DNA from 2 places in the Pseudarthrobacter defluvii genome. Region 1 is predicted to be linked to the other one. Evidence: riboswitches for the same ligand, from Rfam matches in the RefSeq annotation. Region 1 holds a riboswitch; the other holds the start of a gene.
The links. Region 1 has a riboswitch for thiamine pyrophosphate ahead of thiD (bifunctional hydroxymethylpyrimidine kinase/phosphomethylpyrimidine kinase). Riboswitches for the same ligand answer to the same signal wherever they lie in the genome.
Positions count from the first base shown of each region.

Region 1 (4,177 bases):
CGCAACGCGGTCCTGTACGCCGGCGAGGTCAACTGGGAAGCCGTGAACCTCGAGGGCAAGCAGCGCCGCATCGAGAACGCGCTGAAGTCCGGCGATACCGTCCTGGTCCAGGTCACCAAGGACCCCGTGGGCCATAAGGGCGCCCGCCTCACCAGCCAGATCTCGCTGCCCGGACGCTACCTGGTGTACGTACCCGGCGGATCCATGACCGGCATCTCGCGCAAGCTGCCCGACGTCGAACGGAACCGCCTCAAGCGCATCCTCAAGGACCGCCTGCCCGAGCACGCCGGCGTCATTGTCCGCACGGCCGCCGAGGGCGCTTCCGAGGAAGAGCTCACGCACGATATCAACCGGCTGCGGGCCCAGTGGGAAGGCATTGAAAGCCAGTCTGCCTCCACCAAGATCCTGGCCCCCGAACTGCTCTACGGCGAGCCGGACCTGACCATCAAGGTGGTCCGCGACGTCTTCAACGAGGACTTCTCCAAGCTCATCGTCTCCGGCGAGGAAGCATGGGACACCATCGAGGCCTACGTGACCTACGTGGCCCCGGACCTGGTGGGCCGCCTCGAAAAGTGGACCAAGGACCAGGACATCTTCTCCGCCTGGCGCATCGATGAGCAGATCCACAAGGCCCTCGAACGGAAGGTCTTCCTGCCCTCCGGCGGCTCCCTGGTGATCGACCGCACCGAGGCCATGACAGTAGTGGACGTCAACACCGGCAAGTTCACCGGCAGCGGCGGCAACCTCGAGGAAACCGTCACCAAGAACAACCTTGAAGCTGCCGAGGAAGTGGTGCGCCAGCTGCGGCTGCGCGATATCGGCGGCATCATCGTGATCGACTTCATCGACATGGTGCTCGAATCCAACCGCGACCTGGTGCTGCGCCGCCTGGTGGAATGCCTGGGCCGCGACCGCACCAAGCACCAGGTTGCCGAAGTGACCTCCCTCGGCCTGGTCCAGATGACCCGCAAGCGCATGGGCACCGGGCTGCTGGAGGTCTTCGGCGAACAGTGCGAGGCCTGCGCCGGCCGCGGCGTGGTGACCCACGACGATCCCGTGGAGCACCGCCGCGCCAACGTCGTTGCCGCCGAGCACCACCACGTCCAGCGCAGCGACAACCGGCCCGAAGCCCGGCCGGAAGCCCACCGCACCGAAGCCCACCGCACCGAAGGCCAGCGGACTGACAACAACCAGCCCGGCGCACGTTCGGAACGCAAGCGGCGGCGCGGACGCGGCGGCCAGCAGCCCGAAGCCGCACCGGTGCCTGCCGTCCAGGTCCACACTGTCCACCCGGAGCCCACGGACGCTGAGCGGCACGCCAAGGCAGAAGCCACCCGGCTTGCCCTGGCAAACATCGCCGCTGCTGCCCACGCCGCGCACTTGCACGACGACGAAGTGGCCGCAACCCGCCAGGTGCCGGCAGCCCCGCCTGCGGCGGCCGCTCCGGCAGAGGAGAAGCACGACGCCGATGCCCCCACGCGTCCCGCAGCTGTCCTGACGTTCGGCGGCGAGGAAGTCCCGCTTCCGTTCGTGGAGCATGCGGAGGAGCAGCAGCCCAAGCCCGCCCTCACCCTGGACCGGCTCGCTGAAGCGTTCGCCCACCTCGGCCAGCCGGCGTCGTCCATGGAGGACGCTCCAGCTAAGGCTGCCGAGACGCCGCAGGCACCTGAACAGCCGGCAACGGAACAGCCCGCGCCGGAACGGCAAGCCGAAACCGGGGGAGCGGAAGCCCGCCCCGCAATGGATGCTCCCGTCGAAAAGGACTATTCGGACCACACGCTGGAACAGTCGCGTCAGCGGAGGCCGCGGCGCCACCGGGGTGCCAGCCGTGCCCAGGGTGCCGCCAACGAGACCGCTGTCCAGCACCACGAAAACGTCCAGGCGACTGCCGGAGGCCATTCGCACGCAGCCAAGGCCCCGGAAACGGATAAGGCACAGGCCACGGCGGAACCGGGCAAGGCGGCAGAGGAACCCATCATCCTCGGCGTCGGCGTCCCGGCCTCGGAGCTGTAGCAAAGAAACATTCAGGAGTCCCCGCTTTGTGGACAGTTCCCCCGTAAATTACAGGGGGAACTGTCCATAGGGCGGGGACTCCTGCGTGCGGCCACCCTCCCCGCGCCTGCAGTCACCTTTCCTGCGGTCAGGCCCCAGCGGTTAGGCTGGGAACCGACACGGGGTGCCGCGCAGAAGGCCGGCTGAGATCCAGACCCGTTGAACCTGTCCGGCTAGTACCGGCGAAGGGATGTCTCTTGTCTTCCACCCTTTCCATGCCCCTGCCAGTTGCCTCCGGTGCATTCGCCGCGTTACCTGCGGGCCGTGACGTTCCCCGCGTGCTCTCCATCGCGGGCTCGGACCCGTCGGGCGGAGCGGGTATCCAGGCAGACCTCAAAAGCATCGCCGCGCACGGCGGTTACGGCATGGCCGCCATCACCGCCCTCACGGCCCAAAACACTAGGGGCGTACAGGCCGTGCACGTGCCTCCGGCCGCCTTCCTGGCCCAGCAATTGGATGCCGTCAGTGACGACATCAGCATCGACGCCGTCAAGATAGGCATGCTGGGTGACGGGGAAGTGATCCGCACTGTGCGCGGGTGGCTCGAAAAGGTGCGTCCCGCCGTCGTGGTTCTTGATCCGGTGATGGTTGCCACCAGCGGTGACCGGCTGCTGCAGGAGTCGGCAGAAGCCGCACTGCGGGAACTGCTGCCCCTTGCCCACCTCATCACCCCAAACCTGCCCGAGCTTGCCATGCTGGTGGGCGCGGCCCCCGCCGGGAACTGGGACGAGGCACTGGCCCAGGGCCGGGGCCTGGCCGACGCTACCGGGGCAACCGTGCTGGTCAAGGGCGGACACCTGGCAGGTTCGGACTGCCCGGACGCGCTGGTCAACACCGCGGGCCTGCTGGGACAGGACGTAGTGGAAGTCCCGGGCAACCGGATCTCCACCCGCAACAGTCACGGCACAGGCTGCTCCCTTTCCTCTGCCATGGCAACGGTGCAGGCCCGCCTGGGCGACTGGGAAGCGTCACTGCGGACGGTTAAGCCCTGGCTGGCGGGTGCCCTCGAGAACTCGGGTCTGCTGGAGGTGGGCCAGGGGAATGGACCCGTGCACCACTTCCACCACCTGCGGCCGGCACTGCAGGAAGGCGGCTTCGCGGCCCGGCTGTGGGCGGAAGCCCAACAGGACCTCGACGATATCTATGCGCTGGACTTCATCCGCGGCCTGGCCACCGGAGACCTGGCCGAGAAGGACTTTGCCTACTACCTGGCCCAGGACGCCCTTTACCTCAACGGGTACTCCCGCGTGCTGGCCCGCACCAGCGCCCTGGCCCCCTCGGAGGCCGAACAGCTGTTCTGGGCAGGATCGGCCCAACATTGCCTCGAGGTGGAAACGGAACTCCACCGCTCCTGGCTCAGCACCCGGCCAGCCCAGGGCGGCCTCGGCCCCGTCACAAAGGCCTACGTCGACCACCTCACCGCAGCTTCGGCGTCGGGCTCGTATGCTGTCCTGGCTGCCGCCGTCCTGCCCTGCTTCTGGCTCTATGCCGAGGTAGGGGAGAAGCTGCACGCCCAGTTCGTTGCCTCCGGTGAGCCGGACGCGCATGCCTACGCTGCCTGGCTCCGCACCTATGCCGACGAGGCCTTCGCCGAAGCCACCCGCCGGGCTGTTGCCATCGTGGATGAGGCGGGGCGGAAGGCCTCCGACCATGAAAGGGCAGCGATGGTCACCGCGTTCAAGCAGTCCTGCCGACTGGAAGTGGAATTTTTCGACGCGCCGAGGCTGCATGCCTGACTGCTGAGGGCAGCAGCGCCGCTATGATTGATCCGCATGGTTGCGGTGCTGCCCACCGGGTTTGTGGTTACTACCACAGCCGGGCCGCCGGAACCAGCCTCATTTGCGGCCGTGGACGGATTTAGCGTATTCTGGATCTTCGGTGCTTACGCCAACACTTGGGTTATGACCCTGGAGCAATTCGCTGTGCATAACAAGCGGACTTCTCCACCGGGACGGCTCACGGATTTCCCCGGGAAATCCACGGCGTTGAGGCACAGCGGGAACCCAGCCAATTTCTGAGCCGGGTGCCGCACGCAAATTTTGTAATAAACGTCGAGAGAAGTGAGTTCCCAAGTGGTGTACGCGATTGTCCGCGCAGGCGGCCGCCAAGAGAAGGTTTCCGTTGG
Region 1 is NZ_CP066362.1:2,327,644-2,331,820, reverse strand. Features, by position in the region: gene JCQ34_RS10770 (Rne/Rng family ribonuclease) at 1-2,013, shown strand, start outside; TPP riboswitch at 2,163-2,260, shown strand; gene thiD (bifunctional hydroxymethylpyrimidine kinase/phosphomethylpyrimidine kinase) at 2,268-3,788, shown strand; gene rplU (50S ribosomal protein L21) at 4,125-4,177, shown strand, end outside.

Region 2 (4,177 bases), 420 kb from region 1:
CCAGCTCCATGGCAAGGGCGGCGTCGGACGCCGTACCGATACCGGCGTCCAGGACCACCGGAACCGATGCGCGCGAAACGATGAGCTCGATGTTGTGCGGGTTCAGGATCCCCAGGCCGGTCCCGATCGGGGCGCCCAGGGGCATCACGGCGGTGGCGCCGAGGTTTTCGAGCCGCAGGGCAAGCACGGGGTCGTCGTTGGTGTAGGCGAAGACCTTGAAGCCGCGGTTGACCAGTTGCTCCGTGGCCTCCACGAGCTCCACGGCGTCGGGCAGGAGGGTCTGTTCGTCGGCGATGACCTCCAGTTTCACCCAGTCGGTTTCCAGGGCTTCGCGGGCCAGTTCCGCCGTGAGGACCGCGTCCCTGGCGGTGAAGCAACCGGCGGTGTTGGGCAGCACCCGGATCCCGTGGTCCACCAGCAGCTGGAACAGCGAGCCGGTTTCGGCGGTTGAGTAACGACGCATGGCCACGGTGGTCAGGGCAGTGCCGGAGGCCAGGAGCGCTGCGCCCAGGCCGTCCGGGCTGGGCGCCCCGCCGGTGCCCATGATGAGGCGGGAGCCGAGGGCGACGCCGTCAATCACCAGGGCGTCGGCGGCACCTGTGTTCCCGGCGGGGTTGATGGTGCTGGTTTCGGTCATGGCGTCAGCCTCCCTGTACTGCTGTAACGAGTTCGATGTCGTCGCCCTCGGCGAGCACCGTGGCGAACCATTGGCTGCGCGGCACCACCTGGGCGTTATGGGCGACGGCGACGCCCAGTTTCCCACCGTCCGTCGCCTGCCCGTTGTCAGCCAGCGGGCGTCCGGTGACCTGGCTGACGAGCGTGGTGATGGAGGCGCCGTTCGCCACCGTGTGCGGGTTGCCGTTGAGGGTGATGTTCACGCTGTCTCCTTGATATCGGTGTCTTTTGCCGCCGGTGCCGGCCTGGAGAACCGGTCGGGGCTGAAGGGTGCCCAGCGGGGGTCGGCTTTTCCGTCCAGCAGTTCCGCGCAAATTGCTGCTGCCGCAGGTGTGAGGAGGACGCCGTGACGGAAGAACCCGGTGGCGATGATGAGCCCCGGGACGTGACCGGAATCCGCTCCGGATCCTTCGCTTCCTAAGGCCAGGTCCACCGGCACCCGCCCCAGCAGCGGTGCATTGTCCGGGGTTCCGGGGCGGGCACGGGCGGTGCACTCCAGCAATTCGAGTTCGGCGACGGCGGGCACCAGGGCCTGGGCATCGCGCAGTAGCTGGTAGACGCCGCCGGCGCTGACGGCATCGGACAGGGCGTCCTCGCGCTGGGTGGCTCCAATCACCACGGTCCCGTCCTGCCGCGGGACGATGTAGACCGGGACTCCGTGGACCAGGCCCCGCACCGTTGCTGTCACCAGGGGCTGGAGGTGCCGGGGAACCGCAAGGCGGAGGATGTCCCCGTGGACGGGCCGCAGCGGCAGTTCGAGGCCACGGGGCAGGTCCGCGAGCGCGCCTGACTGCAGGCCGTTGGCCACCACGGTTTCTGTTGCCAGGACGGCACCGCCACCGGCGAGCCGGACGCCGGCGACCGTTCCGCCTTCCCACATCAGCCCGGCTGCCCGTTTCGGCACGGCATACCCGTCCACCGCACCGGCCACGACCAGGCCAGGCAACTCCTGGGCGGCGCGGGCCAGGGCCTGCCGCAGGGCCGCCACCAACCGGCGGGGATCCACCTGGTGGTCCGCCGGGGTGTCGAGGGCACAGGCGATGGCAGGGCTGAGGAGGGGTTCGCGTTTGCGGGCCTCCCGCACGGTCAGGGGTTCCACGGCCAGGCCGCTCGCCTGCTGAACTGTGCGCAGGTCCATCAGCGCGCGGCGGTCGGCGGCGTCGGCACCCACGGCGAGTGTCGGCGTCGTGAGGTATCCGGAATCCGCCCCCGATGCATCGGTGACACCGGCAGCGAACGCCGGCCACCGTGACGATGCGTCCAGCATGAGTTCCAGGAGGTCCTCCTCCTGGTAGTGCAGTTCGCTCACCGGGGCCAACATGCCGGCCGCGGCCCAGCTGGCGCCGGCGCCCGGCGCATCGTCGATGAGGACGACGGAGCGTCCGGAACGCTGCAATTCCCAGGCGATGCCATGTCCCACCACTCCCCCGCCAATGACGGCGACGTCGGCACGAAGGGTGGAGGGGATGGACGCGTCAACGGATGCGGGCTGAGCGGTGCCGGGGGTATGCATCTGGGTTCCTTCCCTACGCCGGCATTAACCGGATCAGGTCAAGCGGTCGGCTCTGACGCCCTCTCAGCCCGGCGCTTTGTGACAGCTGCCGCGGGCTCCCGCAGTACCTCCCCAGTTTAGAGGAACTAGGCTTGCAGGCATGAATGCGACCACCTCATCCTTTCCCGCAGGTTCCCATGCTCCGGCCGGCGGAGTTGCCAGTGCCGAGGTTGTCAATGCCCGCGACAGCGAGGCCCTCAAGGCGCGCCTGTACCTCTGCACCGATGCGCGGCGGGACCGCGGCGACTTTGCGGAGTTCGTGGACGCGGCGTTTGCCGGCGGCGTGGACATCATCCAGCTGCGTGACAAGACCATCGAAGCCGCCGAGGAACTGGACCTCTTGGCGGTGCTGAAGGAAGTGGCGGTCCGGCACGGCAAGCTGTGGGCGGTCAATGACCGCGCCGACATCGCCGTGCTTTCCGGGGCCCCCGTGTTCCACATTGGCCAGAAGGACCTGCCGCTGGCGGCAGCACGCACTCTGGTCAACGGCAACGCCGCCATCGGACTTTCCAGCCACACCACCGAACAGGTGGATGCCGCCCTGGCCGCAACCGCCGGCCCCTCCGGGCTGGACTACTTCTGCGTGGGTCCGGTCTGGGCCACCCCCACCAAACCCGGCAGGGCCGCCGTCGGTCCCGAACTGGTGAAGTACGCAGCCGGGGCGTCCCGGCAGGCTGCCGATCCCGTGCCCTGGTTTGCCATTGGCGGCATCGACCACGGCAACGTCCACCAGGTGGCGGAGGCGGGTGCGCGCAGGATCGTGGTGGTCCGCGCCATCACCGAAGCCCCTGATCCCGCCGCAGCTGCTGCCTCCCTCCTCGACGCGCTGGACGCCGCCGGCTCCTGAGCCTGCTTAATCGCGGAACTTGGGGCTACGCTGAATTTTGTGTCACATCATCGGCTGGCTCCCAACGTTCACGACCACAAGAATGCCTTGGAAGAGGCGCTGGGCCTGCTGCGGACGGAACTTGAACTTCCCGGCCCCTATCCCGCCGAAGCCGTGGAAGACGCCCTGGCCGCCGTGGCGGCGCTGCAACTGCCGTCCTACGACCTGACCGCCGTCGAGTTTGTCACTATCGACCCGGCGTCCTCCACGGACCTGGACCAGGCGGTGTTCATCGAATTGGACGGGGACGGCTACCGCGTGATGTACGCGATCGCCGATGTTCCGGCCTTCGTTGCGCCGGGAGGTCCCCTGGACGCCGAGACGCGGCGGCGCGGACAGACGTTCTACGCACCGGACGGCCGGATCCCGCTGCACCCGGAAGTCATCAGCGAAGGGGCCGGGAGCCTGCTGCCCGGCCAGGAGTGTTCTGCCTTCGTATGGGATTTCACTCTCGACGGCGAAGCAACCGTCCTGACAGTGGGCGTCCGCCGGGCGCGGGTCCGCAGCCGTGACAAGCTCAGCTACAAGGGCGCCCAGGCAGACCTCGACGCCGGGACGGCCTCCCCCGTGCTCCATCTGCTCCGCGAGGTGGGCCTGAAGCGGGTGGCACTGGAGCGGGCGCGTGAAGGCGCCAGCCTCAACATGCCCGAACAGGAGATCGTCCAACTGCCCGACGGCGGCTACCGGATTGACGCCGTTCCGCAGCTTCCCGTGGAGGACTGGAACGCGCAGATTTCGTTGATGACCGGGATGGCGGCGGCGGAGCTCATGCTGGAGGGCAAGGTGGGCATCCTGCGAACTATGCCGGCCCCGGATGAACGGTCCCTGAGGCATTTCCGGCTGCAGACCGAGGTGCTGGGCAGGCCGTGGGACGGCGAAGTCAGCTACGGCGAATACCTGCGGTCACTGGATCCCACCGACCCGAGGCAGCTGGCCATCATGCATTCGGCAGGCATGCTGTTCCGCGGAGCCTCCTACACCGCCTTTGACGGAACCGTCCCCGAGGATGGGATCCAGTCCGCCATCGGCGCGGCGTATGCCCACACCACCGCGCCGCTGCGCCG
Region 2 is NZ_CP066362.1:2,751,187-2,755,363, forward strand. Features, by position in the region: gene JCQ34_RS12660 (thiazole synthase) at 1-637, opposite strand, end outside; gene thiS (sulfur carrier protein ThiS) at 642-878, opposite strand; gene thiO (glycine oxidase ThiO) at 875-2,188, opposite strand; TPP riboswitch at 2,182-2,300, opposite strand; gene thiE (thiamine phosphate synthase) at 2,328-3,074, shown strand; gene JCQ34_RS12680 (RNB domain-containing ribonuclease) at 3,114-4,177, shown strand, end outside.
Region 2: another riboswitch for thiamine pyrophosphate. It lies ahead of thiO (glycine oxidase ThiO); the one in region 1 lies ahead of thiD (bifunctional hydroxymethylpyrimidine kinase/phosphomethylpyrimidine kinase).